One region of the Pseudogulbenkiania sp. MAI-1 genome, then DNA from elsewhere that is predicted to be linked to it. Evidence: riboswitches for the same ligand, from Rfam matches in the RefSeq annotation. Region 1 holds a riboswitch; each other region holds the start of a gene.
What was found. A riboswitch is a leader RNA that binds a small molecule or an ion and turns the genes downstream of it on or off. The one in region 1 is predicted to bind cobalamin.
Positions count from the first base shown of each region.

Region 1 (10,073 bases):
TCGTTGCAGCAGACGGGCGAGACCAGCGAGCTGCCGTCGCCACGCACGGTTTTTGGGCAAACCAGCTGGCACGACCGTAACCTGTCCTCCATCAGCCAGGCCGGTCTCGTCAACAACCTCAACGACGGCATGGCCTGGGGCTTGTTCCCCCTGGTCTTTGCCGCCGCCGGCATGAGCCTGACGCAGATCGGCTGGCTGGCCGCCATCTACCCCGCCGTGTGGGGCGTCTGCCAGCTCGCTACCGGCATCTTGTCGGACCGCATCGGCCGCAAGGGGCTGATCGTTGCCGGCATGTGGTTGCAAGCGGCAGGCATCGCGCTGACCACTGTCGGTACGCGATTTTCCGGCTTTCTCGTCGGGGCGGTCCTGCTCGGCATCGGCACGGCGATGGTCTACCCGACCCTGCTGGCAGCCATCGGCGACGTGGCGCATCCGGGCTGGCGGGCCTCGGCGGTGGGGGTGTACCGCCTGTGGCGCGACCTGGGCTACGCCATCGGCGCGCTGCTGTCCGGGGTGGTGGCCGATCTGTTCGGCGTGGCCAGCGCGATGTGGCTGGTGGCCGGGCTGACGTTTTTGTCCGGGGCGATCGCGGCGGTGCGCATGCGGGAAACACGGGCGAAGTCCGCCTGAGAGCGGCCTCGGATGCTGACCTCCGCTTGCCTGCCCTCACCTCATCGGCTTAGCTGTAACTATTACTAGCCCAGGAGTCCGTCGATGGTCCTGCCTGTCGTGCTCGCCTCGCTCTGCCTGATCGGCGCCAGCGCACTCGCGCAGGCCGAGGTGATCGTCTATCCCCGGCCAGAGGCGGTCGGCGATGCGCGCGCCGACTATCCCCTCACCCTGCTGCGGCTGGCTTTCGCCAAGGCCGGCGCGAAGCATCAGCTACGCGCGTCGGAGGAATGGATGCAGCAGGGCCGCGCCCTGAACGAGCTCGGCCGCGGCAGCACCGTGCGCGTGGCCTGGAGCATGACCTCCATCGAGCGCGAGGCAGCGTTGCGGCCGATCCGCATCCCCATCAACAAGGGGCTGATCGGATGGCGCCTGCCGCTGGTGCGTGCAGACCGGGCCGATCTGCTCGCCGGCGTGCGTACCGTCCAGGACTTGCGCCACTTCATCGCCGGCCAGGGGCACGACTGGCCCGATACCGAGATCTTGCGCGGCAACGGCCTGAAGGTGGTCGGCGTTCCCCAGTACGAGAATCTGTTCCGCATGCTGGTGCTGAAGCGGTTCGATTACTTCCCCCGCTCCCTCATCGAGATCCGGGCCGAAGCCGAGCGCCATCGCGCCGATGGCATCGTGATCGATCAGCACTTGGTGATCCGCTACCCCACGGCGTTCTATTTTTTCGTCAACCGGCGCGACACCGCGCTCGCCGCGACGATCGAGCGCGGGCTGGAACGCGCCATCGCCGACGGCAGCTTCGACCGGCTGTTCTGCCGGCACTACGCCGGGTTCATCGAACAGGCCCGGCTCGAGCAACGTACCGTCATCGAGCTGAACAATCCGATACTGCCGCCGCAAACCCCGCTCGCCCGCAAGGAGCTGTGGTTCAAGCCAGGCCAATGCCCGGCGGCATCCTCTCCGCGCGGCAAATAGCCGGATGGTATCGCCGCGTTTGTTCACAAGCCCGCCGCCCTCACGTATCATCCTGCCCCGAAGAGCCTGTTCAAGGTCTTTTTTCGACTGCGCTGACCCGGCAAATGGCCAGATGCTAGGCGGACGATGCAGACCTTAGTCATTCTAAGGTCAAGTCGTCCAACACCGCAGCTGGTCGTTTGCCGGGCCAGCCCTCCGGGGCCGGGTACTGCCGGCGCATCGCGTTGTCGTTCGTCCCTGGCAGTGAATGCACTGCGGCGGGACTCTCTTCTAGCGCTGCATCCGGCAGTACCTGGCCGCAGCCGTAAAAAGACCTTGAACAGGCTCTAAGTGACGGTGACGGGAACGTGGTGCGATACCGCGGCTGCCCCCGCAACTGTAAGCGACGAGTCGGCGCCCGAGGCCACTGGAAAAACATTCCGGGAAGGCGGCGCCAGGCGATGACGCGCAAGCCAGGAGACCGGCCGTCCCTTTTGTCGTCGCAAGCAGAAACCGGGCGGGGTGCACCGGGGGATCGCGCGAGTGCCCCCGATGGCGGCCGCTCATGCCCTCGCTCGCGGCGATGCGTATTCACCGAGGGCATTACCATGGCGTCGCCGCTACCACGAATTCAGAACCACCGCGCTGCCCGTCAGCGCGTTTTTCCTACCGCCGCCACGCTCCTGGCGAGGATGCCGGCATGAGAACCCACTACAAGCACGTGTTGATGTGCACCGGTCCGCGCTGCACCGAGAACGGCGTCGAGGCCGAAGCCATGTTCAAGGTGCTGGGTCAGGCCATCGACGCCTGCGAGGGCCTGCGCGTCAAGCGTACCCGGTCCCATTGCTTCGCCGTGTGCAAGGAAGGGCCTATCCTCGCGGTCTACCCCGAAGGCGTGTGGTATCGCAAGGTCGACGCGGCGGCGATCCAGCGCATCGTCCATGAACACCTGGCGGGCGACTGCCCGGTCGAAGAGCTGATTTTCCACCGCCTGGGCATCGGCGACGTCGAACAAGGAGAGCAGCCATGAGCGCCCTGTCCCACGGCGGCATCGTGCTGCTGACCCACGCCGGCACCGACCTGACCGCACTGCATCGCGCCGAATCCGAATTACCGGGGGGCTTCGTGTCGGTGGCCGGCGTCAACCTGCAGACGGTGGACAGCGCCGAGCGCATGGCCGCGCTGCTGGCGGGCCCGGTCGCCACCGCACGCATCGTGGTGGTGCGGGTGCTGGGCCGCGCCCAGACCATCCCCGGCTTCGAGGAGCTGGTGAAGGACGCCAAGGCCCACGAGCGCGCGCTGATCGTGGTCAGCGGTACCGGCGAGCCGGACCCGGAGCTTGCGGCCCTATCGTCGGTGCCGCCGGCGCTGCAGCACGAGGTCACCGCCTACCTGCAGGCGGGCGGCAGCGGCAATATGGAGCAACTACTGCGCTGCCTGTCCGACCGGCTGCTGATGAGCGGCTTTGGCTACCAGCCGCCCACCCCGCTGCCCGAACACGGCATCTACCATCCGGAGCTGTCGGGGCTCGCCACGCTCGACGACTGGGCGGCGATCCGCCACCCGGACTGGCCGACGGTCGGCATCACCTTCTACCGCGCGCACTGGATGAGCGGCAACACCCGCTTCATCGACATGCTGGTCGACATGCTGGCCGAGCGGCAGCTCAACGCGCTGCCGGTGTACACCGCGTCGCTGCGCACGCTCGACGAGACGGGTATGCCGGCCGCGCTGCAGTTCTTCTGCGACGCCGGGCAGATTGATACGTTGATCAACACTACGTCCTTCGCCATGGGCGACGTCAACGCCGACGGCCCCACCGCCGCCGGTTGGTCGGTGGCGGCCTTCGAGCGGCTCGACATCCCGGTGATCCAGGCCATCACCAGCAGCATGACGCAGCAGCAGTGGGAGACCTCCGAGCGTGGGCTGAACCCGCTCGACACCGCGATGAACGTGGCGCTGCCGGAGTTCGACGGCCGCATCGTCAGCGTGCCGATGTCGTTCAAGCACGAGCAGGACGAGACCCACTACGCGCCGCTGGCCGACCGGGTGCGCCGTGTCGCCGGCATCGCCGCGCGCCAGGTGGCGTTGCGCCGCATTCCGGCCGAGAAGAAGCGCATCGCCTTCATCTTCACCAATTCCAACAGCAAGGCTTCGCAGATCGGCAACGCCGTGGGGCTGGATTCGCCGGCCTCGCTGTTCGCGCTCTTGCACGCCATGCGCGAGCAGGGCTACCACCTGCCCGACCTACCGGAATCGAGTGACGCGCTGATCCACGAACTGATCGACCGTGGCGCCTACGACGAGGACTACCTGACGGCGGATCAATTAAGCAAAGCCATCGCCAGCGTGCCGGCGGCGCGCTACGCCGAGTGGTTCGGCCAGTTGCCCGATCTGCTGCGGCAGAAGATGCTGGAACGCTGGGGCGAGGCGCCGGGCAGCGCCTACGTGCACGAGGGCAAACTGGTGTTCGCCGGGCTGGAGTTCGGCAACGCCTTCGTCGCGCTGCAGCCGCCGCGCGGCTACGGCATGGACCCGGACGCGATCTACCACACCCCGGACCTGCCGCCGACCCACCACTACTACGCGCTCTATTGCTGGCTGCGCGACGACTGGAAAGCCGACGCCATCGTCCACGTCGGCAAGCACGGCACGCTGGAATGGCTGCCGGGCAAGGGCGTGGGCGTCTCGGAAAACTGCTTCCCGGATGCGCTGCTGGGCGATCTGCCGATGTTCTACCCGTTCATCCTCAACGACCCGGGCGAAGGCTCGCAGGCCAAGCGCCGCGCGCATTCGGTGATCATCGACCACCTCACCCCGCCGATGACCACCGCCGACACCTATGGGCCCTTGGCGCAGCTGACGCAGTTGGTGGACGAGTACTACCAGGTCGAGATGCTGGACCCGGCCAAGCTGCCGCTGTTGCAGCAACAGATCTGGGACCTGATCAAGGAAGCCAAGCTCGATACCGATCTGGCGGCGATGCTGGGCCACGCCCACGATCATGATCACGAACATCACCATGATCATGAGCACGAGGAAGAACACACGCATCACCATCACGGCCATGGACATCACCACCATGGCGAGCACGGCCATGGTCACGAGTCTGGCAGCACTGTAGCCGGCAAGTACCGCCTGCAACCGGCCAAGCCCGCCATGAAGCAGGCCGGCGCTACAGCGAACGTCGGTAGCAAGTACCGTCCGAGCGTCGCCAAGCCGCACAGCCATGGACATGGACACGGGCACGATCACCACCACGGTCATGACCATCATCACCATGGCCATCATGACCACGATCATCACGGCCATGGGCACCACCACCACGATCACGACCATGATCACCACCACGAGTGGGACGCCACGCTGAACGAGGACGGCGTGCCACTGACCCTGGCCAAGATGGAAGGCGTCGACGTCGCCCACCTGATCGAGGACATCGACGGCTACCTGTGCGAGTTGGGCGCGGCGCAGATCCGCGACGGCCTGCACATCCTCGGCAAGGTGCCGCAAGACGCGGCTCTAGTGGACATGGTGTGCGCGATGGTGCGCCTGCCCAACCTGGCAATTCCAAGCCTGCCCGCGAGCGTGGCCGAAGCGCTGGACGTGGACTGGAATGGACTGCAGGACGACAAGGGCAAGCGGCTCGCCGCCGTGCCGCCGCGTCTGCAAGCGCTGGCCGACAAACCGCTGGTGACGCGCGCCGATGCGCTCGACGAAATTGCCGCGCTGGGCCGTGCGCTGGTCGCCGCCTTGGCCGAGCACGGCTTCGATGCCGCGGCCATCGACGGCGCGCTGGCACAGGCGCTGCCGGGCAGCGAAGCCCCCGAAAGCCTGCGCCGCACCCTGGCCTACGTCTGCCGCGAGCTGGTACCCAACCTCGCCCGCACCTCGGAAGAGATCGACAACCTGCTGCACGGTCTCGCCGGCGGCTACGTGCCGGCGGGCCCGAGCGGCGCGCCGACACGCGGCATGGCACACGTGCTGCCGACCGGGCGCAACTTCTACTCGGTCGACCCGCGCAGCCTGCCCTCGCAGGCCGCCTGGCGCATCGGCACCGAACTGGCAAACGAAGTCCTGGCGCGCCACCGCAAGGAAACCGGGCATCTCCCCGAGACCGTCAGCATCAGCGTCTGGGGCACCAGCGCGATGCGCACCCACGGCGACGACATCGCCGAAATCCTGGCGCTGCTCGGCGTGCGTCCCAAGTGGCAGGTCGAGAGCCGTCGAGTGGCCGGCATCGAGGTGATCCCGCTTGAAGATCTTGGCCGCCCGCGCATCGACGTCACGGTACGCATCAGTGGCTTCTTCCGCGACGCCTTCCCGCACCTGATCCACCTGGTCGACGAGGCGGTGCACACCGTGGCGCGGCTGGATGAGCCGGTCGAGCAGAACTTCGTGCGCAAGCACTACCTGGCCGACCTGACTCACGACCTGTTCCGGGGCCTGCCGTCCGACAGCGCAAGCCAGCGCGCGCTCTACCGCGTGTTCGGCTCCAAGCCCGGCACCTACGGCGCCGGCATCCTGCCGCTCATCAACGAGCAGAACTGGGAAACCGACGCCGATTTCGCCACCGCCTACATCAACTGGGGCGGCTACGCCTACGGCCAGCGCGACAACGGCACCGACGCGCGCGCCGATTTCCGGCATCGGCTGTCCGGCGTCGAGGTGGCGCTGCACAACCAGGACAACCGCGAACACGACATCTTCGACAGCGACGACTACCTGCAGTACCACGGCGGCATGATCGCCACCATCCGCAGCCTCACCGGACGCCAGCCGCGCCACTACTTCGGCGACAGCCACAACCCGGACAACCCGGCGGTGCGCGGGTTGAAGGAGGAGGTGCTGCGCGTGTTCCGCTCGCGCGTGGCCAACCCCAAGTGGATCGCCAGCATCCAAAAACACGGTTATAAAGGCGGGCTGGAACTGACAGCCACGGTCGACTACCTGTTCGGCTACGACGCCACCGCCCACGTGGTGGACGATTGGGTGTACGAGCAGTTGGCCGAAACCTACGCGCTCGACGCCCAGATGCAGGAATTCTTCGCCGAGAGCAACCCGTGGGCGCTCAACGCCATCACCGAGCGCCTCTTAGAAGCGGCCCAGCGCCGGTTGTGGGAAGAGCCGAATCCGGACACCCTGGCCGCGCTGCGCGACCTGCACCTGCAAAGCGAAGCGATGCTGGAAGAACGCGGGGAGAACCCGAAACGATGAAACACCACTACCCCTTCGTCGCCATCGTCGGCCAGGAGCAGCTCAAGCGTGCGCTCCTGCTGTGCGCGGTCGACCCCAGCATGGGCGGCGTGCTGATCCGCGGCGACAAGGGCACCGCCAAGAGTACTGCCGCACGCGGCTTGGCCGAGGTGCTGCCGCCGATCGCACGCACCACCGGCTGCGGCTTCAACTGCGCGCCTGATGCGCCGCTGGCCGAATGCCCGACCTGCCAGGATCCTGAAACGTCGGCTGAAGCGGCGCCCGTGCCCTTTATCAATCTGCCGCTGGGCGCCACCGAAGACCGCGTGCTGGGCAGCCTGGATTTCGAGAAGGCGCTCAAGCACGGCCAGCAGGCATTCAAGCCAGGCCTGTTGGCGGCAGCGCATCGCGGCCTGCTCTACATCGACGAAATCAACCTGCTCGCCGACCACCTGGTCGACGTGCTGCTCGACGTGGCCGCCATGGGGGTCAACACCGTGCAGCGCGAAGGCCTGTCGGTGAGCCACCCGGCGCGCATCACGCTGCTTGGCACGATGAACCAGGAGGAAGGCGAGCTGCGTCCGCAGTTGCTTGACCGCTTCGGCATGATGGTGGAAGTAAGCGCGCCGCGCGACGCCGCCACCCGCGCCGAGGTGGTGCGCCGCCGCCTGGCGTTCGAGGCCGATCCGGCCGGCTTCACCCGGCGCTGGGCTGCGGACACGGTCGCGCTGCGCCAGACCCTGCATGCCGCACAGGCTGGCCTCGCCGCCGTGGTCATGCCCGATTCGCTGTTCGACTTCATCAGCCGACTGTGCTGCGAATTCGAGGTGGCCAGCCTGCGTGCCGACATCATGCTCAACAAGGCGGCGCGGGCGCTCGCCGCGCTCGACGGCCGGCGCGAGGTAACGGCGGAAGACGTACGCGACGCCGCCGAACTGGTGCTGCCGCACCGCCGCCGCAAGAAGCCGTTCGAACAATCCGGCCTCGACCGCGACAAGCTCGACGAGCTGACGCGGCAGGCCACCGAACCACCGCCCCCGCCACCCGCAGCTCAGCCGCCCTCGGGCCAGGACAGCGCAGGCAGCGACACTGGCGATACTCAGCCGAACGACGCCGAGCCAACGGACGGCGAGGCCGACGACAACGCCCAGCCGGGCAGCGCCGCCGAACAATTGTTCGCCGCCTCCGCCCCCGCCAGCGTCGGCCGCATCGAAGTGGCGGCGCTGCACGCCTCAGAGGCCAGCGGGCGCCGCAGCAGCAGCGAAGGCACGCGCCACGGCCACACCCTACGCGCCGTGCCGAGCGAGGCGCCGAGCCAGCTCGCGCTCGACGCCACCCTCAAGAGCGCACTGCTGCGCAACCCGAACGACTTCACCGTCACCCGCGCCGACCTGCACGACAAGGTACGCGTCGGCAAACAGGCCAACCTGATCCTGCTGGTGGTCGACGCCTCCGGCTCGATGGCGGCCAAGCGCCGCATGGAAGCGGTCAAGGGCTGCGTGCTGGGCCTGCTGCAAGACGCCTATCAGCGCCGCGATCAGGTGGCGGTGATCGCCTTCCGCGGCAGCGAGGCCGAACTGGTGCTGCCGCCGACGCGCCAGATCGAACAGGCGGAACGCGCCCTGTCCGAACTGCCGACCGGCGGGCGCACGCCGCTGGCGCACGCCTTGCAACTGACCGCCGAAACGCTGGCTCAACACACCCGCGCGGACAACCTGACGCCGCTGTTGGTGGTGCTCTCCGACGGGCGCGCCAACATCGCGCTCGACACCCGCCAGGACCCGTGGCGAGAGGCGCTGGCCTTGGCCGAGGCCCTGGCCGGGCAAGGTACGCCGGCGCTGGTGCTCGACACCGAGGAAGGCTACGTGCGCCTCGGCCGTGCGCGCGAACTGGCCAGCGCGCTGCAAGGCGAATACCTGCCGATGGACACGCTGTCGGCGGAAAGCCTGACGCTGACGATACGGCAGCGGCTGGGCTGAGAACGAGATACTGAATACCGAGGAAAACCACATGATTATCTGCATCGGCGCCGGCCCCGGCGACATCGGCTACCTGCCGCAACGCTCGGCGCAACTGATCCGCGAGGCCGACGTGGTCGCCGGCTTCAACGCCGTGGTCGACGTGGTGCGCCCGCTGATCCCGGACACCGCCGAGGTGATCCAGATGGGCTACCGCGACCAGGTCGCCCAGCTCGACGTGGTCGCCGAGCGCCATCACGCCGGCAAGAAATGCGTCGTCGTGTTCATGGGCGACATCCACTTCAGCGGTTTCCAATACCTGGAACGCGTCGAGCGCGCCTGCGGCCACCCGGTGGAAACCATCCCCGGCATCTCGTCGGCGCAGATCCTGGCCTCGCGCGCCAAGGTGTGCTTCGACGAAACCAGCTTCATCACCTTCCACCGCCGCGGCGACCTGACCCCGTTCAAGCGCCACCTGGTGCACGCGCTCGAAGACCAGCGCAACGCCATCGTCATCCCCTGCCCCTGGGACGAGGCGCGCTCCTTCATGCCCTGGCACATCGCCGCCTACCTGCTGGAAAACGGCATTCCGCCCGAACACCCGGTGGAAGTGTGGGAAAACCTCACCCGTGGCGACGCCGAATGGCACGGCACCCTGGCCGAATGCGTCGACCAGCGCTTCTCCGACATGAGCATCATGCTGATCCGCACCCTCGCCCCCATGGACAGCCAGATCGAGCCGAGCCACAAATGAGTGACAACGATTACGCCATCGTGCTGGCCGGCCACGGCAGCCGTGACCCGGACGGAGTCAACGAGTTCATGGCGCTGGTGGCGCTCTTGCGCGAGCGCGCCGGTGGACGCACCGTCAAGCACGGCTTTCTGGAATTCGCCACGCCGACCATCGACGAAGCCGTCGACGCGGTGATCGAAGCCGGCGCCAAGAAGGTGGTGATGGTGCCGGGCGTGCTGCTCGCCGCCACCCACGCCAAGAACGACATGCCGAGCGAGTTGTTGGCCTTGCAGCGTACCCACCCCGGCGTCGACTTCCATTTCGGCGCGGCGATGGACCTGCACCCCAAGCTCTTGCAGCTATGCCGCGAGCGCATCATCGAGGCCGAAGGCCGTTCGGCCCAGAGCATCTCGCGCGCCGACACCTGTCTGGTGGTGGTCGGGCGCGGCACCTCGGACCCGGACGCCAACTCCGAGATTTCCAAGCTCACGCGCATGCTGGAAGAAGGCATGGGCTTCGGCACCTCCTTCGTCTGCTATTCCGGCACTGCCAAACCGCTGGTGGCCGACGGCCTGCGGGCCGCCGCCTTGCTCGGTTACCAGCGCATCGTG
Region 1 covers NZ_AZUR01000001.1:1,848,049-1,858,121, reverse strand. The annotation lists gene PSEMAI1_RS0108665 (MFS transporter) at 1-630, shown strand, start outside; gene PSEMAI1_RS0108660 (ABC transporter substrate-binding protein) at 715-1,596, shown strand; cobalamin riboswitch at 1,914-2,080, shown strand; gene PSEMAI1_RS0108655 (ferredoxin) at 2,276-2,605, shown strand; gene PSEMAI1_RS0108650 (cobaltochelatase subunit CobN) at 2,602-6,792, shown strand; gene PSEMAI1_RS0108645 (putative cobaltochelatase) at 6,789-8,750, shown strand; gene PSEMAI1_RS0108640 (cobalt-precorrin-7 (C(5))-methyltransferase) at 8,758-9,483, shown strand; gene PSEMAI1_RS0108635 (precorrin-8X methylmutase) at 9,480-10,073, shown strand, end outside.

Region 2 (10,073 bases), 1.7 Mb from region 1:
GCGCTGGGCCGAGAGCCAGCCGCGCCCGCGCGCCATCGTCAGCCTGTCGGCGCACCGCCCGGCGCGGCTGCCGGGGGCCGGTTCGGCGGTGCAATGGCGCACCGTGCACGACTTCGGCGGCTTCCCGGAGCAGCTCTACCGGCTGCAGTACCCGGCCGTTGGCGAGCGCGCCCTGGCCGACGACATCGACCGCCGCTTGGCCAGCGCCGGCTTCACCGTACAGCCGGATCAGCGCCCCGGCCTCGACCACGGCGCCTGGGTGCCGCTGATGGCGATGTACCCCGACGCCGACATCCCGGTGGTGAGCCTGCCGGTGCTGCCGGCCGAGGACGCCGCCACCCATTACCGGCTCGGCCGGGCGCTGACGGAACTGGCCGACGACGGCGTGCTGTTGGTCGGCTCCGGCAGCCTGACCCACAATCTGTACGAGGTGGCGTGGAACGCCGCACCAGAGCCGTGGGCCGAGGCATTCCAGCGCTGGATGCTCGACCGCCTGGCCGAGGGCGACGTCGATGCCGTGCTCGACTGGGAACGCCAGGCGCCGCACGCCAAGCGCAACCATCCTACCGCCGAGCACCTGCTGCCGTTGTTCTTCGCGCTCGGCGCCGGCGGCGCGCCGGTCACCGTGCTGCATAGCGGCATGGAGCATGGCAGCATTGCGATGGATGCGCTGGCATTCGGCTGATTTCTTCTGTCCGCTGCCGGTCAAGCCCCGGTAGCGGGTTCCCCTTCTGCGCCAACCCCTGTACACTGTCGCCTTCCCGCGCCGGGCCAATCGGCGCGCGGTCCCGCTTCCTCATGAAGCCACCCGAATTTCCATCAACGACGTTTGCCTGGATTGGTGTCGCACTCCCTGCGATTGGGCCGTCGCTGGAGTTGTCATGTCTGATATCAAGTTTTCCGACCTCGGCCTGTCCGAGCCCCTGTTGCGTGCCGTCGCCGACACCGGCTACACCACGCCCACGCCGATCCAGGCCCAGGCCATTCCGCAAGTGATCCGTGGCGGCGACCTGCTCGCCGCCGCCCAGACAGGCACCGGCAAGACCGCCGGCTTCACCCTGCCGCTCTTGCACCGCCTCGGCCCGGCGCCGACCCACCTCAAGGGCCGCCCGCGCGCCCTGGTGCTGACCCCGACGCGCGAACTCGCCGCCCAGGTGGAAGAATCGGTGCGCACCTACGGCAAATACCTGCCGCACAAATCGATGGTGATGTTCGGCGGCGTCGGCATCAACCCGCAGATCGCCGCCTTGCGCAAGCCGGTGGACATCCTGGTGGCCACGCCGGGCCGTCTGCTCGACCACGCCGGGCAGAAGACCCTCGACCTTTCCGGCATCGAGATCCTGGTGCTGGACGAAGCCGACCGCATGCTCGACATGGGCTTCATCCACGACATCAAGAAGGTGCTGGCGCTGCTGCCGGCCAAGCGCCAGAACCTGCTGTTCTCGGCCACCTTCTCCGACGAGATCAAGGCGCTGGCCGACCGCCTGCTCGACAACCCGCAGCTGGTCGAGGTGGCGCGCCGCAACACCACCAACGAGCTGGTGGCGCAGAAGGTGCATCTGGTCGACCGCGACAAGAAGACCGAACTGCTGACCCAGCTCATCAAGGACGGCGACTGGCACCAGGTGCTGGTGTTCACCCGCACCAAGCACGGCGCCAACCGCCTGGCCGAAAAGCTGGAAAAGAGTGGCATCACCGCCGCCGCCATCCACGGCAACAAGAGCCAGAACGCCCGCACCAAGGCGCTCGCCGACTTCAAGAGCAACGATCTGCAGGTGCTGGTGGCCACCGACATCGCCGCGCGCGGCCTCGACATCGACCAGCTGCCGCACGTGGTCAACTTCGAGCTGCCCAACGTGCCGGAAGACTACGTGCACCGCATCGGCCGCACCGGCCGCGCCGGCAACGAGGGCGAGGCGGTGTCGCTGGTGTGCGTGGACGAGTTCAAGTTCCTCAAGGACATCGAGAAGCTGATCAAGATGTCGATTCCGCAGTTCACCATCCCCGGCTTCGAGGCCGACCTGACGGTGCCGCCGGAGCCGATCCTGATGGGCGGCCAGCGCCGTGGCCAGGGGCAAGGCCAGCCGCGCCAGGGACAAGGTCAGCGTCAGGGGCAGCGTCAAGCCCAGGCCCAGCCGCGTCAGAGCCAAGCCCAGGCTCAGAACAAGGGCCAAGGTCAAAGCCAGCGCCGCAACGGCGAGGGCCAGAGCCAGAGCGGCAACGCGCGTGGCGGTAACGGCGCCAATGGCGGCCAGAACGGCCGCCGCCACGAGCACGCCGACGGTGCGCGCCAGCCCGGCGCCCGTCCGCCCAAGAGCAACGCCGGCGCCCAGCAGCCCAAGGCGCGCCAGCAGGGCAACGGCCAGCGCCGCGAGGTGAACGGCAACGTCCTGCCGCCGCCGCCGAAGGAGGTGAACGGCAACGTGATGCCGCCGCCGCCGAGGGACATCAACGGCAACCGCGTGGCGCCGGCGCGGCCGGCCGGGGGCCGCCGCGGCAAGCCCGCCCAGCCGCGTCAAACCGCCGCGCTGTTTGCGCCGCGGCGCGACGGTAACGGCAGCCGCTGACGAGCCCGACGCCCGCACTGCCATGCCGCCTTCCCCGACCGGGCGGGCGGCTTTTTTTTCGCCCAGGCTCCGGCCAGACCGAGCAGCCGGGCCGGAGCAGGAGCGCGACAGGTCTTATGCATTTTGACCGCCTTGCCGGCGCGCTTCTGCTATCCTTAAGCAGCTTTCGGTGTGCCCGGGTCCGCATACGCCCCGGGCTTGGAGGCTTGCCCGCCGATTTTCGGCTTCGGTCCGTGCGCGACGGCGCACGGCGCGTGTTGCCGAAAGCAGACCGGGAAGCGTCCAACGGGAAGACGGTGTGCCGATCGGCAAATCCGTCGCTGCCCCCGCAACGGTAATCGAGTGAACGCCGGCATCATGCCACTGGGTTCGACCCGGGAAGGCGCCGGCGTGGGAGACCGCTCCCGGCTCGTGAGCCCGGAGACCGGCCGAAGGCGACGACGCTATGCACCGCGGAGGGCGGTGCGCTTAACGTTTCTTCCAGCTTGCCCCTCCCTTACCCTGCCGCGCCATCGCCGGCCCGCGCCACCGCTGTGGTGTTGCCGGCCGGTGCCGTGAGACAGGGGGGCATGGAAAGACCAGGAGATAGACATGCTGTTGCAAAAATCCGCCGCTGAACCGATCAGCCAGATCGACTCCGCCAGCGCCACGCGCTGGAAAGCCCGTGCCGCCGCCCTGTGCGCCGCGCTGCTGGGTGCGGTGATCCTCTACGCCGTCGGCTTCGCCCCGGGCATCGCCCACGGCGAGAGCCACGATACGCGCCATACCATGGGCTTCGTCTGCCACTGACCGACGAAGGAAAACCATGTTTGCACGTATTGTGGCGTTGTCGCTGCTGGGCGGCCTGCTGGCCGGCGCGGTGACGACGCCGGTCCAGCTCGCCCTGGTCCAGCCGCTGATCGAACAGGCCGAACGCTACGAGCTGCAGCTCGAAGCGGCCCCGGCGCCCGCCGTGGCGCACGTCCACGAGGCCCATGCGCACGAAGCCCACACGCATGAAGCCGTGGCCGAAGGGCATACGCACGAAGCGGCGGCCAGCGACGAACCGTCCGAGGACGCGACGCACCGCGCCGTTGCCACCGCGATCACGACCACGCTGGCGGCGATGGGATACGCCCTGCTGCTGGGCGCCGTGCTGTCCCAGCTCGGCCACATCGACTGGCGGCGCGGCCTGCTGTTCGGTGCGCTCGGCTTCGTGGTGTTCCAGCTGGCGCCATCGCTCGGCCTGCCGCCGGAACCACCGGGTGTGCCGACGGCCGACCTGCAGCAGCGCCAGCTGTGGTGGCTGCTCACCGTGGGTGCCACCGCCGGTGCGCTGTTCGGGCTGTACCGTGCCTGGCAGAAGCGCCACGCGCTGTGGGCCGTCGGCGCGCTGGCCTTGGCGGCGCTGCCGCATCTGGTCGGCGCCCCGGTTTTGGCCGAGGTGCACACGCTGGTGCCAGAACGGCTGATGAGCGACTTCATGCTGGCGGCACTGGCCACCGCCGCGGTGCTGTGGCTGGCGCTGGGTGGCGTGCTGGGCGGGCTGTTCCAGCGTTTCCCGGCGGTATCGCGCTAAGTCGCGCGGTCGTCCCGTAAAAAAGCCCCGGAGAATGAACTCCGGGGCTTTTTTCGTTCTGCTGGGGGCGGACGAAGCTGGCTAGCGTAGGATGGGCGGAGGCGCTGACTGAGCAAGATAGCGCAGCGTGGCGAAGGAATAGGCGCCGCAACCCATCGGCGAGGCAGGTCGGGGCCGGGCATGATGCCCCCGCGCCCAATCCCGCACGGCATCACACCGTGCTGTCTTCCTCGACCAGTACCTCCTCATGGCCCACCTTGCCGGCGTAACGCAGCTCGATCTCCTGCGTCAGCTCGTCGATGCGGATCACCGCCAGCCGCACCTTGTCGCCGCTGGCGAGCTCCGGCAGGCCGGGCACGCGCAGGCGCAGCGGCAGGCCGTCGATGCGCACCAGGTCTTCCTTGATCAGCGTCGCGGTCGGTTCGGTGACGCCTTCCTGGCTGAACCAGCGCAGGCACCAGAAGTGCTCCATGCGGTCCTGGAAGGCGAGGTAGGCGCTGTAGGTGGCGTCGAAGTCGCGCAGGATGGCGAACAGCATGGCGTTGCCCTGCTCGAACTCGGGCTTCTCGCCGCGGATCATCGCGGTGAGCTGGCGCTGGTTGACGAAGTCGGTGGCGCGCCGCAGCGGCGAGGTGGACCAGGCGTACTGCGCCACGCCGAGTCCGACGTGCGGCTCCGGACGGGTGGTCATGCGCACCTTGCCCATGCTCTGCGCGCGGTACATCGCCGGGATGTCGGCCTCGGCCAGCATGCGGCCCCACTCGCTGTTGGCGAGGATCATCAGCTCGGACACCAGTTTGTCCATCGGTGCGCCGCGTTTGCGCAGCGTGATCTGCACCTTGCCGTCGACCACGTTAAAGTTGTAGTCCATCTGCACCGGGCGTGTCGGGTCGTACTTGCCACGGCGCTTCTCCAGCGCGTTGGCGAACTGCCACAGCCAGGTCAGCTCGCGCTTGAACGGGTAGTCCGGGCCGCCGTCGGGGAGGGCCAGCGTCTCTTCGTTGAACACCTGCTCCAGCTGGGCGTGGCGCAGGTTGGCGGCGATGGTCACGCGCTCGATACGGCTCTCGTAGCCGACCGGCTCGAATTCCGGCGTCACCTCGACGTACAGGCTCACCGCCGGGCAGGCCTGGCCTTCCTTCAGCGTGAACAGCTCGACCAGCTCGTCCGGCAGCATGGTGATCTTGTCGCCGGGGAAGTACACGGTGGAGAGGCGCTGGAACACCAGTTTCTCGATGTCCGAGCCCGGCGCCACGCCCAGCGTCGGCGCGGCGATGTGGATGCCGACGCGCTGATTGCCGTTAGGCAGTGCGACCAGCGACAGCGCATCGTCGATCTCGGTGGTGGCGGCGTCGTCGATCGAGAACGCTGCCACGTCGGAGAGGGGCAGTTCGTCTTCGCCCGGCAGCACCGGCGCGGCGTACTGGCCAAAACCGGTGCCCTTGGGGAAGTATTCCAGCAGGAAGCCCGCCATCAGGTAGTCGGGCACCGAGGGGATGCCGCCGACCTCGGCCGCCAGCCGCACCGGCGGCAGGTTGCGCTCGCGGCAGGCCTGGTCGAAGGCCTTGAACTCCAGCGTGTTCTTGTCCGGGCGGAATAGCAGCGTCATCAGCTGGGCGCGGATGGCGTCCGGCAGACGGCCGGCCTTCAGTTCGGCCACCCAGCCGTCGATCTGCTCCTGCTCGCGCTTCTTCTTCTCGATGCCGGCCAGCGCCGCCTTCAGCGACTCTTCCGGCGCCGCCTTGAAGCGCCCCTTGCCCTTCTTGTAGAAGTACATCGGCGCCTCGAACAGGCGCTGGATGATGGCGGCGGCTTCCACCGCGCTGGGGGCATGGCCCCAGTAGTCGGCTGCCAGCGCCTCGAAGCCGAATTCGTCCTGGCCGCTCACTTCCCACAGGAAGTCGACGTCGATCTCGGCGGCCAGCTTCTCGACCGCCGGCAGGAACTCGGCCAGCGCCGAGTTGAATTCCAGCATCACGCTGGCCGACTTGATCTTGGCGCGTTTGCCGTGGAGGGTGTCGACCTGCAGGCTGGCGTCATTGCGGGACACCACGGCGCCCACCTTGAAGCTGCCGCTTTCTTCGTAAAAAACGTTCATGGCGCGTCAGGCTAGTTGTTGCTTGCAAACGCTGCAGTATACCAGCAGGGGCCGGCATGCCGCCGGCCGGGTGCAAAAAAGCCCGCAGCATGTGCGGGCTTTCGGCGGAGCGGTGGGGCGGCCTATGCTGCAAGGTGCAAGCGCACGTTGTGCTCGACCATCATCTTGGCCAGCGGCTCCGGCGGGGTTTCGTCGGTGAACACGGCGTGGAATTCGCTGATGTGGCCCATGCGTACCAGCGCGTTGCGGCCGAACTTGCTGTGGTCGGCGGCCAGGTAGCGGTGGCGCGCATTGTTCATCATCGCCTGCGCCACGCGCACCTCGCGGTAGTCGAAATCGAGCAGCGAGCCGTCCGGCTCGATGCCGGACACGCCGAGGATGGCGTAATCGACCTTGAACTGGTTGATGAAGTCGAGCGTGGCCACCCCGGTGATGCCGCCGTCCGAGGCGCGCACCACGCCAGAGGTGATCAGCACGTTGAAGTCGGGGTTGGCTGACATGATCGATGCCACATGGATATTATTGGTGATCACGCGCAAGCCCTTGTGGCTGGCGGTGAGCGCCTGGGCCACCGCCTCGATGGTGGTGCCGATGCTCATGAACAGCGAGGCGTGATCGGGGATGTGCTCGGCGATCATGTCGGCGATGTGTGCCTTCTCGCTTTGCAGCTTGCCCTTGCGCGCCACGTAGTCCTCGTTCTCGACGCTGCTGCCGAGCGCGGCGCCGCCGTGATAGCGGCGCAGCAGGTTTTCCTCGCACAGCTGGTTGATGTCGCGGCGGATGGTCTGCGGGGTCACGTCGAGCAGCCGGGCCAGTTCCTCGATCGGCATGAAACCATTTTCGCGGACCAGTTGCAGGATCTTCTCGTGGCGGGGGGAGCGGCTCATGTTGGGTTCGATTCCGAAAATCTGTCGTCTGTTAATTAACATATTTTGTCGCTTGCGGGCAAATCGGCACGCGATTTTGTCGGCGCGGCGCGCCAATCGAAAGGAGTTCGGCTTATGACTGCCACCCTGCTGGTGATCGATCAGGGCACCACCAGTACCCGCGCCATGCTGTTCGACGCGCAGGGCCGGGTGTTGCAGCGCGCCCAGCGCGAGCTGCCGCAGCATTTTCCGCAGCCGGGCTGGGTGGAGCACGACCCCGAGGACATCTGGCGCGACACGCAGGCGCTGGTGCGCGAGGTGCTGGCAAGTGGCGCGCGGCCGGCGGCGCTCGGGCTCACCAACCAGCGCGAGACCACGCTGCTGTGGGAGCGCGCCAGCGGCCGGGTGCTGCATCGCGCCATCGTCTGGCAGGACCGGCGCACCGCCGAGCGCTGCGCGGAACTGGCCACGCCGGAGAACGCCGCGCTGGTGAGCGCCAAAACCGGCCTGGTGCTCGATCCCTACTTCTCCGCCAGCAAGCTCGCCTGGCTGCTCGACCACCTCCCCGGCGCGCGCGAACGCGCAGAGCGCGGTGAGCTGGCGTTCGGCACCGTCGACAGCTTCCTGCTATGGCGCCTGACCGAGGGGCGGGTGCACGCCACCGACGCCAGCAACGCCGCGCGTACGCTGCTGTTCGACATCCACCGTCAACAGTGGGACGACGCGCTGCTGGCGCTGTTCGACATCCCGCGCGCACTGCTGCCCGAGGTGCGCGACAACGTCGCCGATTTCGGCACCACCACCCTGTTCGGCCTGCCCTTGCAGATCACCGCGCTGGCCGGCGACCAGCAGGCTGCCACCGTCGGCCAGGCCTGTTTCGAGCCGGGCATGATCAAGTCCACCTACGGTACCGGCTGCTTCCTGGTGCAGAACACCGGCAGCCAAGTGCTGACCTCGCGCCACCGCCTGCTGTCGACGGTGTGCTACCGGCTGGAAGGGCGCACCACCTACGCGCTGGAAGGCAGCATCTTCGTCGCCGGCGCCGCCGTGCAATGGCTGCGCGACGCAGTGCGGCTGATCCACTCCGCCGGCGAGAGCGAGACGCTGGCGCGCCAGCTCCCCGACACCGGCGGCGTCTACCTGGTGCCGGCGTTCACCGGGCTCGGCGCGCCGTACTGGGACCCGCTGGCGCGCGGCGCCATCATCGGCCTGACGCGCGACTCCGGCATCGCCCACATCGTGCGCGCCGCGCTGGAGTCGGTGTGCTACCAGACGCGCGACCTGCTGGAAGCGATGCAGGCCGACGGCGCGGCGCGCCCGGCCAGCCTGCGCGTGGATGGCGGCATGGTCGGCAACGACTGGCTGATGCAGTTCCTGGCCGACATGCTGGCGCTGCCGGTGGAGCGGCCGGCGGTCAGCGAAACCACCGCGCTTGGCGCGGCCTTCCTGGCGGGACTGGGGGCGGGGGTGTACGGCTCGCTCGATGAGCTGGCCGCGTTGTGGCAGCGCCAGCAGCGCTTCGAGCCGGGCATGAGCGAGGATCGGCGCGCGGCGCTGTACCAGGGCTGGCGGGTGGCGGTGGCACGCACCCTGAGCCAGCCCGGCTGAAGGTCAGCGGACCGGCGTTCAGCGCGCCGGCCCAGGGAAGAGGCTCAGTGTCCGGCCGGCTTCAGCTCGGCCAGCATGCGCGTGAGGCCGGCCATCACCGAGGCGTTGGCCTGTTCCATCGCGGCCAGTTCGGTCAGCGCCTGTTCGTAGCGGCCGGCGTAGAACAGCTCGACGGCGCGGCGGGCGTGCTCGTGCACGTCGCGGTGCGGGGCTTCCAGCGCGGCGTAGCCCGGCAGGCGCGCGAAGCGCTCCTTGCCCTCGCCGTAATACCACTGGCCGAGCCGGCACTGGGTCTCGTCCGGCAGCGCCTCGGGGCGCGTCTTGGCGATGCCCATGAACACCTTGTACACCTCCAGCTTGACCGTCAGCTCGTCGAGGTTGGCGAGCTCGACGCCGGACAGCTGTGCCGCCGCGGCGATTGCCGTTTCCATCTGCTGCGACAGGCCGTAGAGGCGCTGCATGCTGACCACCGCCTCCTGACTCTCGGTCGAGAAGCGGCTGGCGTCGTCGGCACCCAGCTGCATGGTCTGCTTGGCGCTCTGCGTCTCGCCCTGGATGGTGCCGACCAGCGCGGCGATCTCGGTGGTGGCCTTGGCGGTGCGTTCCGCCAGCTTGCGCACCTCGTCGGCCACCACGGCGAAGCCACGGCCGCTCTCGCCGGCGCGGGCGGCCTCGATGGCGGCATTCAGCGCCAACAGGTTGGTCTGGTCGGCGATGTCCTTGATCAGGCGCACGATGCCGCCGATCTGTTCGGCCTGCTGGTACAGCGCCTCGACGTTGGCCGACGCCTGCTGGATGCGCTCGAACATGCTCTGCAGGTCGGTGGCGATGCGCTCGAAGCCCTGGCGGTTGGCGTCGGACTGCGCCGCCACCTCGCGTGCCGAGGTTTTTTCCCGGTTTAGCGAGTCGGCCAGCCCGAGGAAGGATTGGCGCACGCCGTCCAGGGTCTCGCCGAAGCGCCCGACGTTGGTGAACACCCCCTCCAGCATGCTGCGCTCGCGCTGCAGCCGCGCCAGCTCCTCGGCCTGCTCGGCGTGGGCGCTTTCCAGTTGGGCAAGCCGCTGCTTCAGCAGCGCGTTCTCTTGCTGCAAGCTGGCGTTGGCGGTTTCGGACTGCTGCAGGGCGGTGCGGGTTTTGCTGAATAACACGGTATCTCCCGGAGGCTAGGGTGGCGCGGATGGGCCGATAGTCGTTCATCTTACCCAGTTATGCGCCGGAAGAAATTGACCCTGATGAAATATTCTTCTGCCGTCGTGATTTTGCCGCCGTTGGGCACAAGTTGCCCTCTTCTCGAGCGTAGCGAGGCTCCCTTGCAGGGCAAGGGCAGGGGGATGGGGAATGGCGGGACAGGCTGCGGAATCAACCACCGAGGTGGA
Region 2 covers NZ_AZUR01000001.1:120,187-130,259, forward strand. The annotation lists gene PSEMAI1_RS0100485 (class III extradiol ring-cleavage dioxygenase) at 1-685, shown strand, start outside; gene PSEMAI1_RS20400 (DEAD/DEAH box helicase) at 882-2,567, shown strand; cobalamin riboswitch at 2,852-2,994, shown strand; gene PSEMAI1_RS0100495 (CbtB domain-containing protein) at 3,159-3,356, shown strand; gene PSEMAI1_RS0100500 (CbtA family protein) at 3,373-4,125, shown strand; gene PSEMAI1_RS0100505 (ribonuclease catalytic domain-containing protein) at 4,337-6,223, opposite strand; gene PSEMAI1_RS0100510 (DeoR/GlpR family DNA-binding transcription regulator) at 6,346-7,110, opposite strand; gene glpK (glycerol kinase GlpK) at 7,225-8,697, shown strand; gene PSEMAI1_RS22365 (methyl-accepting chemotaxis protein) at 8,742-9,845, opposite strand.
Region 2: another riboswitch for cobalamin. It lies ahead of PSEMAI1_RS0100495 (CbtB domain-containing protein); the one in region 1 lies ahead of PSEMAI1_RS0108655 (ferredoxin).

Region 3 (10,073 bases), 660 kb from region 1:
GAGCTGCCGGACCTGCGCTACGTGGCGGTCACCGGCGAGGCGCTGAAGAAGGAGCTGACGCAGCGCTGGTTCGCGGCCCTGCCCGGGATCAGGCTGGTGAATGTGTATGGACTGACCGAGACCTCCGACGACACCAATCATGAGGTCATGGACGGCGTGCCCAGCCGCGAGCGCGTTCCGCTCGGCCGCGCGGTCAACAATGCGCATGTCTACGTCGTCGATGAGCAACTGTCGCCGGTGCCGCTCGGCGCGCCCGGCGAGATCGTCTTCTCCGGAATCTGCGTCGGCCGTGGCTACGTCAACGATCCCGAGCGCACGCAACGCGCCTTCATGGCCGATCCGCACCGTCCGGGGCAGCGGCTGTACCGCAGCGGCGACTTTGGCCGCTGGCTGCCCGAAGGCAAGCTGGAGTTCCTCGGCCGCCGGGATTCCCAGGTCAAGATCCGGGGCTTCCGGATCGAGCTGGGCGAGATCGAGAACAGGCTGCTGTGCTTGCCGGGCGTGCGCGACGGCGCGGTCGTGGTCGCCGAGCGGGCCGACCGCGGCAAACAGCTGGTGGCCTTCTATTCCGGCGAGCAGCCGCTCGATGCCGACGCGCTGCAGGAGCAGCTCAGTGAGTCGCTGCCCCACTACATGGTTCCGTCGGCGTTCCATTGGCAGAGAGCGCTGCCGTTGACGGACAACGGCAAGATCAACCGGAAGGCCCTGGCCGCCCTCGCCGGAGAGCTCGACATGGCCAAACGCGATGACGAGCGCGCTAGCACGCCGACCGAGCAACGGCTGGCGGGCGCCTGGGCGGAGATTCTCGGCATCCCGCCGGACCAGATCGGCCGGAGGGCGCATTTCTTCGAACTCGGCGGCACCTCGCTGTCGGCGCTGAGGCTGGCGATCAAGTTGAACCGTGCGGTGTCCGTGAAGGACCTGGCCGATCACCCGGTTCTCGCCGACCTGGCCCGCCACGTCGACACGCGCGCCGTATAGGGCCGCGAGCGGCTCCTGAACGCTCGCCTTTCGGACAGTCGTTACTGAAGGAGATAAAACAATATGTCATCACTCTTTGCGACCTCACTGTCTTCACCGCCGACCGCGTCGCTCAATGTGGAGGTGCGCCCCGGCAAGCCGCCGCTGTTGCGGGTGGACGCCGCCGGGGATGCCAGCCGCTGGGTCGCCGAGCACCGCGACGCGCTGCGAGCCGCCGTCGTCGAACACGGTGCGCTGCTCGTGCGCGGCCTCGGCTTGCGCGACGTGGCCGGGATCGAAGCCGTCTTTCGGCGGCTAGGCAGCCCGATGATCGAGCGGGAGGCCTTCGCCACCCGGCAGCGCTACGCCGAGGGCCTCTATTCCTCGTCGAAGTGGCCGCCCAGCCAGCCCATGTGCATGCATCACGAACTCAGCTATGCGCTCGAATTCCCCTCCCTGATGCTGTTCGCCTGTCTCACGGCGCCATCCGCCGGCGGTGCGACCCCGGTGGCCGACGAGACGGCTGTGCTGCAAGCGCTGTCCGCCGAGCTGGTCGAACGCTTCGAGCGGCTAGGGTGGCTGCTGATCCGCAACTACAACGACGAGATCGGGGCCACGATCGCCGAGGCCTTCGGCAGCGACGACCGCCACGCCGTCGAGAGCTACTGCCGGGCGAAGGCGATCCGGTTCGAGTGGCAGCCCGACGGCGCCTTGCGCACCTGGCAGCGCCGCAGCGCCGTGGTGCGGCATCCGCATACCGGCCGGCGCTGCTGGTTCAACCAGGTTGCCTTCCTCAACCAGTGGACGATAGACCCGGAGGTGCGCGACTACCTCGTGGACGTCTACGGCGAGGACGGGTTGCCGTTCAATACCTTCTTTGGGAACGGCGACCCGATCGGCCCGGACATCGTGCAGTTGATCAACGAGACCTACACGGCGAATACCGTTGGCGATCCGTGGCAGGCCGGCGACATGATGCTGGTGGACAACATCCGCACCGCGCACGCCCGTGAGAGCTTCGAGGGGCTGCGCGAGGTATTGGTCGGCATGGCCGACGCGGTGAACGTGGCGGACTGCTCGCCGACGATCGAGGTGATGGGCGGTTGACCGCCCTCAAGGCAAAGGAGCTCGTCATGTCAGAAGGGAAATACGAGACCGTCATGCAGGACGAACAGGCGATATGGGAGCCCGTCGAGGGGCGGGGCGGACGATCGGACACGGGCACCGGGGCGAGGGTGGAGCGGGCCCGCGTCCTGGTCTGTGACGCTATCCCTGCCGTGGCCATCGAGCGGATGCGCGCGGGAGGGCTCCAGGTGGACGAGTGGATTGGCATCTCGTCTGCGGCGCTGGAGGATCAGATCGGCGATTACGATGCCGTCGTCGTCCGATCCGCTACCCGGCTCGGCGCACAGCAGATCGAGGCCGCACGGCGGCTACGGATGATCGTCCGCGCCGGGGTCGGCACCGACAACATCGATCTTGCCGCTGCCGCGTCCCGGAAGATCGCGGTACTCAATACACCCAAGGCCTCGACCGTCTCGGTGGCCGAACTGGCCATGGGCCTGCTTTTCGCCCTCGCGCGGCGCATTCCGCAGGCCGACGCCGCCTTGAAGTCGGGAAAATGGTCGAAGAAGGAGTTCTCCGACGGGATCGAGCTCATGGGCAAGACGCTCGGCATCATCGGGGTGGGCCGGATCGGGGGAACCTTGGGGCGCTGCGCCTCGGCCCTCGGCATGACCGTCGTCGGCGCCGACAAGGCCCCCGAACCGGCGGGCTGCTTCGAGGGACTCGAACTGCTCTCCCTCGAGGCGCTCCTGCCCCGGGCCGACTTCGTTTCGATTCACACCCCGCCAAGTGCGGACGGTCGCGCAGCGATCGGCTGGGAGGAAATCGCGCTGATGAAGGACGGCGTGCTGCTGATCAATTGCGCGCGCGGCGGCGTGGTGGACGAGGAGGCGCTCCTCGACGCCCTCGAATCGGGCAAGGTCCGCGGGGCCGCCCTCGACGTCTTCGCCGAGGAGCCGCCCACCGACATGCGGCTCACCCGTCATCCCCGTGTCGTCTGCACGCCCCACGTGGGGGGCTCGACACAGGAAGCCCAGGCTCGCATCGGCATGGAGATCGCCCAGATCCTGCTGGAGCGGCTGTAGCGGGCGGCGGCCCGACGCCGGAGTCCGGAATGTTTCCCCCACCGCCCCACGAAGTGCATGTCTGGTGCGCCGACCTGGATGTTCCGCCCGGAACGTCGGCGCACCTCTACGCGACGCTCTCTGTCGAGGAGCGCAAGCGAAGCGCACGTTTTCGCTTCCCGCGCGATCAACGGCGTTTTGTTGCCGCGCATGGCGTGCTGCGTGAACTCCTGGGACGCTATCTTCAGGTCCCGCCTGACCGAATCGGCTATGTGTACAACGCCTGCGGCAAGCCCGACCTCGGGCCGGAGTGGGGCGGCCGGCTTACCTTCAATCTCTCCCACTCGGCCGGCCTTGCCCTGATCGCCATCGCCGCCGGCGCCAACATCGGCGTCGATGTCGAATACCTCCGGGCGCAATCCGATTACGCGGACATCGCACAACTCTTCTTCTCGGCGGCTGAAGTCGACCAATTGAGTGGGCTCCCGGATCCGCTTTACGCCGACGCCTTTCTCGCGTGCTGGACAAAGAAGGAGGCTTGCCTGAAAGCCTGCGGCGACGGCCTCACCCAGCCGTTGGATGGTTTTTCCGTGCCGTTGACGACCGATCCGGCGCAGCCTCCTGCCGAGCTTTATATCGCTTCGGACGATAGCGCGCCGGCAAGGCCTTGGTCGCTCTATACGCTATTGCCAGCTCCGGGCTATATCGGGGCGCTGGCCATCGAGGGGAGCGGCTGGCGCTTGAGGCAATGGCGTTGGGAAATGGGTCAAGGCTGCGGTGCGGTAACTTAATTTTGACAATGCCATCAGCTCTCGCTGATCATCGGCGCTTTCAGGTGCCCGGCGCCGCAAGGCGCGGGGAGAATCGGGAAGGCGGTGCAATGCCGCCACGTGCCCAACGCTGTATGGAGGATGCTCCAGCAACAAGCCACTGGTGAACGCCGGGAAGGCGCTGGCAGCAGTTGAATCCGAGTCAGAAGACCGGCCTGAAAAATTCGCGCATTGCAAGGCCAGGCAAGGCGCCATCTTTTCACGCAAGGGGAATTGCTATGAAAATGGAACAAGCCAGTCAGGACATTCACGCCTTCACTGCCGATGATCGTGCAGCCGTCTATCAAACCATCTTTTCGCGCCGCGACGTGCGTGGCCAGTTTCTGCCCAAGGCCGTGCCGGACGAAGTGTTGAGCCGTATCATCACCGCGGCACACTACGCGCCTTCCGTCGGATTCATGCAACCGTGGAATTTTCTGGTGGTGCGGTCGGATGAGGTCAAGCGCAGGGTGCACGCCGCCTTTGCCGAAGCTCACGCCGAAGCGGCGGAGATGTTCGAAGATGACAAGCGAGCCACCTACAAGAAGCTCAAGCTCGAAGGCATCCTGGAGTCGCCCGTCGGCATCTGCATCACCTGCGACCGCAAGCGCACCGGCCCGGTAGTGGTGGGCCGCACACACATGATGACCATGGATCTCTACAGCAGCGTCTGCGCCGTGCAGAACCTCTGGCTGGCGGCGCGCGCCGAGGGATTGGGCGTGGGGTGGGTGAGCATTTTCAACCAGGCTGCATTGCAGGCGGCTCTCGGCATTCCCAAGGGCATCACCCCGATTGCTTATCTTTGCGTCGGCTATGTCAGCCACTTCTACAGCAAGCCGGAACTCGAGGCCGCGGGTTGGCTGCCACGTCTGCCCATTGAAGAGTTGGTGTATTTCGACCAGTGGGGGCACAGCGATAAGCAGCAACCCCTCATCCGGCAGTTGATGCGCGACCAGGCGGCAGCACAGGCAGCGGTAAATGCCACCGAGCGCCAGCCGGTAACCATGCCTGATCCTCTTTATTGAGTTCGAAGAACGAACCGTCCTTAAGTTAAACGAAGACCCGTTTACACAAAAATTCGGACACGCCCCAAAACAGCGCGGGCCTATTCCCGCGCCGTTTTGGACAGAGGCAGGGGCCTTGGCCAGCTCCCGGGGGCGGGATAGAAATACGCTTTATTTCAACAGCTTGTTTAGATGGCTTGCTTTATCAACAAAGTTGTCTGCAGCGATGTCGTTCTGTTCTGCTAAAAGTACCAGTTGGGCGAGAACAGCGCTGGACTTTATCTGTAGTTTGCGAAAAAGATTGGCCCGGTGGACTTCTACTGTTCGTGCGCTGATCCCCAGACAGCTTGCCGTTTCCGCTGCTGAAAGCCCTTCAGCGAGACATTTTGCCACTTGTGTTTCGCGCTCAGTAAGCAAAGCAAGGCTTTCCCGCGCCTTGGCTACCTTGGCTTGGCGTGCACGTTTGAAACGGGAGCTGGTGATAGCTGCACGGGCTTGCTCGATCAGAAGTTCGCTGCTCAACGGCTTCTCTATGAGGGTGAAAGCCCCTTCCTGCATGGCGCGAACAGCCACTTGAACATCTGCGTTGCCAGTATAGACGATGACTGGCAGATCGATTTGCCGCTGCTGCAAGCACTTCAGCAATTCGAGGCCGCCCACCTCAGGCATGCGTAAGTCGAGGATGAGACAGGATTCCTCGCAGGGCTTGTAGCCCTCCAGAAAGAGCTCGGCACTGGCAAAAGTCTCTACCTGGAAGCCGGCCGAGCGGAAGATTCTTTGTAAGGCATTTCTGAAAAAATCATCGTCATCGACGACAAAGACAGTCTGTCCATATTGCATTATTCCTCCTTTTGCTTGCATCCCTGGGTGTCTTAAGTGGAGATGTGCTGTAGAACATCGAATTCTTATTCATCAGTCTACTCAAATGCAACGAAATCAATGAGGTTTCTTGTCGTCGTTATCCTCAGATAAGTAATTTTACTTAGTCATCTATGGGAATTAACGAATTTTCTTTACCGGCATTACAACTTATGCTTTTCCATGGTTTGCCCAAATGGCATGCGATGCCGGGTTCTGAGCATAGATCGCCGCGGAGGACGATGTTGAAGCATCCCCGATGCGGACAACGTTTGGTCGGCCGAATGGTTTGCAAGTCTACTGATCCTGTCACTTGATGTGCATGTGAGGCGACTCAGTGACCGGTAATGAAGGATCGGCAATGGAAGCACTGACAATCAACTCGCCTACTCTGCTAGCCGCCGCATCATTGTCCGTCATGGCACTCAAAACAAGTGACCGCATGGCCATGACAACTTCTTCGATGGAGCATCACGCTGGGGGGGGCAACGAGCTGGTGTCACCCGAAACGGTGGTCACCGAAGGACATCTCGATGCTTCCATCTCATTGGCCAACGATTTGTTGAGAAGGCATTCGGTCGACCTGGTATTCGAAGTGCAGCGCTATCCGAATCAAGTCGTTGTCAGGCTGCGGGATACTGGCTCCGGTCAAATTTTAAAAGAATATTCCAGCCAGGCCATGCTCACGATGGTAGCTGCAATGAGCGTGGCGATCGGGGGATTGCTGCACGATGTTGCATGATTAATCTGTTGAACATGGCAAAAAATAATGACAAACGCATTTATCTGTTGGCCTTGTGACTGTGCCCGGCATGCTTTTGCTTCTTTTGTCAGGAACACGCCGAAGGACTGCCGATAGATGCTTGAAGGGCGCTTGAGACTCGTTCGCCTGGCAGGAACAACCCAGCCACTTCATGTTGTGTGGTTTACATTGACATAAGAACAAAGGGTTCATTTCTCGAGTCTGCTATGACTTCATCCTTGCATTTCAAGGTTCGTGAGAACCAAGACGACTCATCGGCGCTACCAGGTCCGGTGACGCAGCCTCTCTCGCGCTGGTTGCAATTGTCGTTGTTGGCGTTGGCCTATCTCGGCAGCGCGCAGCTCAGCCTGTATCTGGCTCCAACTTCTTATGCCACACCGCTATGGCCAGCCGCAGGTGTGGCCCTGTGCGGGCTGCTGGCATGGGGAGGTCGCTGCTGGCCGGCGGTGTGGCTGGGGGCTTTCGTTTCAGACCAGCTTAGCAGAGGTCTCCTACAAGGAAGTAGCACCTCTCTGTCCGTGATGGCTTTGTCGGCAGCATTGGCCACGGGGGCAGCACTACAGGCTGTTGTCGGGGCTCGATGGCTGCGGCCGGTAGCCAATTACGCTGAACCGCAGCAAGAGGAGCGCAATGTGCTCTTCAGTTTGCTCCTGGGTGGACCGTTGGCTTGCCTGATATCTGCCACGATTGGCATAGCGGCCTTGCATAGGTTTGCGCAACTGCCATCCGAGGCCCTGCTGGCAACCTGGGGCACCTGGTGGGCGGGCGATAGCCTCGGCGTACTCCTCGTCTTCCCACTCTTCTTGCCGCTATTGCCTGAGGTTCGCCAGCAATGGCGTAGCAGCATGCTGCAGCTTGCCGTGCCACCCTTTGTCACTTGCGCGCTGGCATTGGCCGGTTATGTCTGGCTCGGGCACGCCGAACGTGCAACGTGGAATGCGCTGCTCAGCGCCACGAGCGAGGACGCACGTGATTATTTGACGGCTCGCACTGCACAACAGCTGCAGCCGGTCCTGGCCATGAGTGACCTGTTCAATACCAGGGGAGAAGTAAGCCGGGAGGAGTTCGAGCGGTTTAGCCGACGGTCCCTGAACCTGTTTGATGGACTTCATGCCCTGGTGTGGGTGCCGAGGGTGCCGCAGGCAAACCGGCTAACCGTGGAAAAAGAAGCACGAAGCGCCGGCCTTGACGATTTCGTTTTCAGGCAGCGGGATCGCTATGGGCGCTTGCAGCCGGCCGGAGAGCGCAGCGAGTATTTCCCTTTCCTGTTTATTGCCACGTCATCGGGCAGGTCGGAAGCCTTTGGACTGGATGTCGGGGTGGAAGCTAGTAGCCTGGCAGCAATGAAGCGCGCGATGGACGGGGCTACGATAACGCTGGCCGACCGTGAAGCGTTTTATGACTCAAAGGACGTGGGTCGGCAAGACGACTGGCGGTTGTTCGTGCCGATCTACCGGCAGGGATTCGATGCCCGGACGGCTGGGGTAGAAGCCAGGCGTGCAGCCCTCAAGGGATTTGTCGTCGGTGTTTTCTATTTTAAGGAAATTTTCGCGGGCCTGGACGAGCATGCGGCTCGCGGGGCAGTGGCGTATCGATTGTCCCATCTCGAAGGCTCAAGTACGTCACTCCCTCTGTTCGACAATAGACCGCCTGCCTTGCGAGCCATGCCGGCGAACAGGACCAGCATCATCAGTGGCCTGGGTGGACGGTACCTGCTGCTCGAAGTGTGGTCCCTCGCCCCATGGCGGCTGGGACAGTCGGTGCCGGCGATGCTGTACTTGGCAGGTAGCGTGTTTGTCACGCTGTTCGTGCTGACCTTTGTATTGGTGGCCGCTGGACAGAACGTGCGCATTGCCCGGAAGGTCAACGAAGGCCGCGCACAGTTGCGTGCCAACGAGGCCTTGCTGCAGAGGGTGATGGAGGCCAGTCAGCAAGGCTATTGGGACTGGGATCTGCGCACGAACATGAGCGTTTACAGCGATCGCCGGTATACGATGCTGGGCTACGAGCCGGGTGAACTGACAGGCCGCTATGATGAGTGGCTTCAAATGGTTCATCCAGAAGATCGGGAGCGTGTAGAAGCGCAATTGAGCGATTACTTGGCTGGGCGAGTCGACAGTTACTCGGCCGAATATCGGATGCGAACCAAATCCGGCGAATGGCGCTGGATTCTGGATCACGGCAGTGTCACGGTGCGAGACGAGGATGGCCGGCCTCTCAACATGTCCGGCATATACGCAGACATCCATGACAGGAAGTTGGCGGAGATCGCCTTGCAGGCCAGCCAGGATCAGTTGAAAGAGCTGAACACGCATCTTGAAGCCATGGTGGCCCTGCGCACGGCGGCATTAAGTGAGAGCGAGCACTTCAGAGGGGCTGTCCTGGATGCCCTCTCTGCTCATATCGCCGTGATAGACGGTGATGGGTGCGTGCTCGCCACTAACCGGGCTTGGCGAGTGTTTGCCGCACAAAAAGGTACAAACGCCATTCGGGTTGGCGAAGGAGAGAACTATTTCACGGCTTGCGAGCAGGCAGGAGCCGAGGGCTCCTCCATCGCAGCGCTTATCCGGGATGTCATCTCCTGTGCGCGCATGGAGAGCTGTTTCGAATATGTCTGTCATACATCATCGCAGCCATTGTGGTTCCAGTGCTGGATCACGCGTTTTCCGGGGGATGGGCCGGTCCGTGTCGTGCTGGCACATGAAGACATCACTTCGCGCAAGCAGGCAGAACAGGCCAGTCACAATCTGGCGCGCCAGTTGAAAGCGACCTTGATGGCCATCCCCGACTTGCTCGTCGTACTGGATGAGAATGGGGTGTGCCAAAGTGTATGGGCCGGCAAGAAAGAGCTACTGAGCGCCGCACAGGCGAGATTTTTAGGGCGTTCGGTTTTCGATGTGTTGCCTCCGGATGCGGCGCAGGAGGTATTGGTCGCCTTGCAGGAAGCCGGCGCCAAGGGGTTGTCACAGGGCCGCGAAATCCAGTTGTCGCTGCCTCGGGGGCACCGCTGGTTTGAGCTGTCGGTTGCTCGCAAAGAGGTGGCAGCGGGGGCGCCAAGATGCTTCATCGTTTTATCGCGGGATATTACGCAGCGGAAGGATGACGAAGTAAAACTTCGCCGGCTCAACGAGGAATTGGAAGGCAAGGTTACCAGCCGCACTGCGGACCTGGAGCGCGCGCGCCAAGAGGCCGAGCAGGCCAATCAGGCCAAGTCCGCTTTCCTGGCCATGATGAGCCACGAGATCCGAACTCCCATGAATGGCGTGATCGGGATGATAGATGTCTTGCAGCAGACCAACCTGAAGGGGCAGCAGCAGGAGATGGTCGAGCTCATCCGCGACTCGGCATTTTCCCTGCTCGGCATCATCGAAGACATCCTCGATTTTTCCAAGATCGAGGCAGGCAAGCTGGAACTCGAGACCGTTCCCATGACCATTGCCAACGTGGTGGACGATGTCTGTTCCTTGCTTGATCACCTCGCAGACAAAGCCGGCATCGAGCTGACCCTGTTTACCGATCCGGGACTGCCGGAACATGTTCTGGGTGACCC
Region 3 covers NZ_AZUR01000001.1:2,503,553-2,513,625, reverse strand. The annotation lists gene PSEMAI1_RS0111675 (amino acid adenylation domain-containing protein) at 1-981, shown strand, start outside; gene PSEMAI1_RS0111670 (TauD/TfdA family dioxygenase) at 1,045-2,067, shown strand; gene PSEMAI1_RS0111665 (hydroxyacid dehydrogenase) at 2,094-3,110, shown strand; gene PSEMAI1_RS0111660 (4'-phosphopantetheinyl transferase superfamily protein) at 3,140-3,880, shown strand; cobalamin riboswitch at 3,906-4,093, shown strand; gene bluB (5,6-dimethylbenzimidazole synthase) at 4,138-4,923, shown strand; gene PSEMAI1_RS0111650 (response regulator transcription factor) at 5,074-5,742, opposite strand; gene PSEMAI1_RS0111645 (flagellar protein FlaG) at 6,122-6,502, shown strand; gene PSEMAI1_RS20905 (CHASE domain-containing protein) at 6,730-10,073, shown strand, end outside.
Region 3: another riboswitch for cobalamin. It lies ahead of bluB (5,6-dimethylbenzimidazole synthase); the one in region 1 lies ahead of PSEMAI1_RS0108655 (ferredoxin).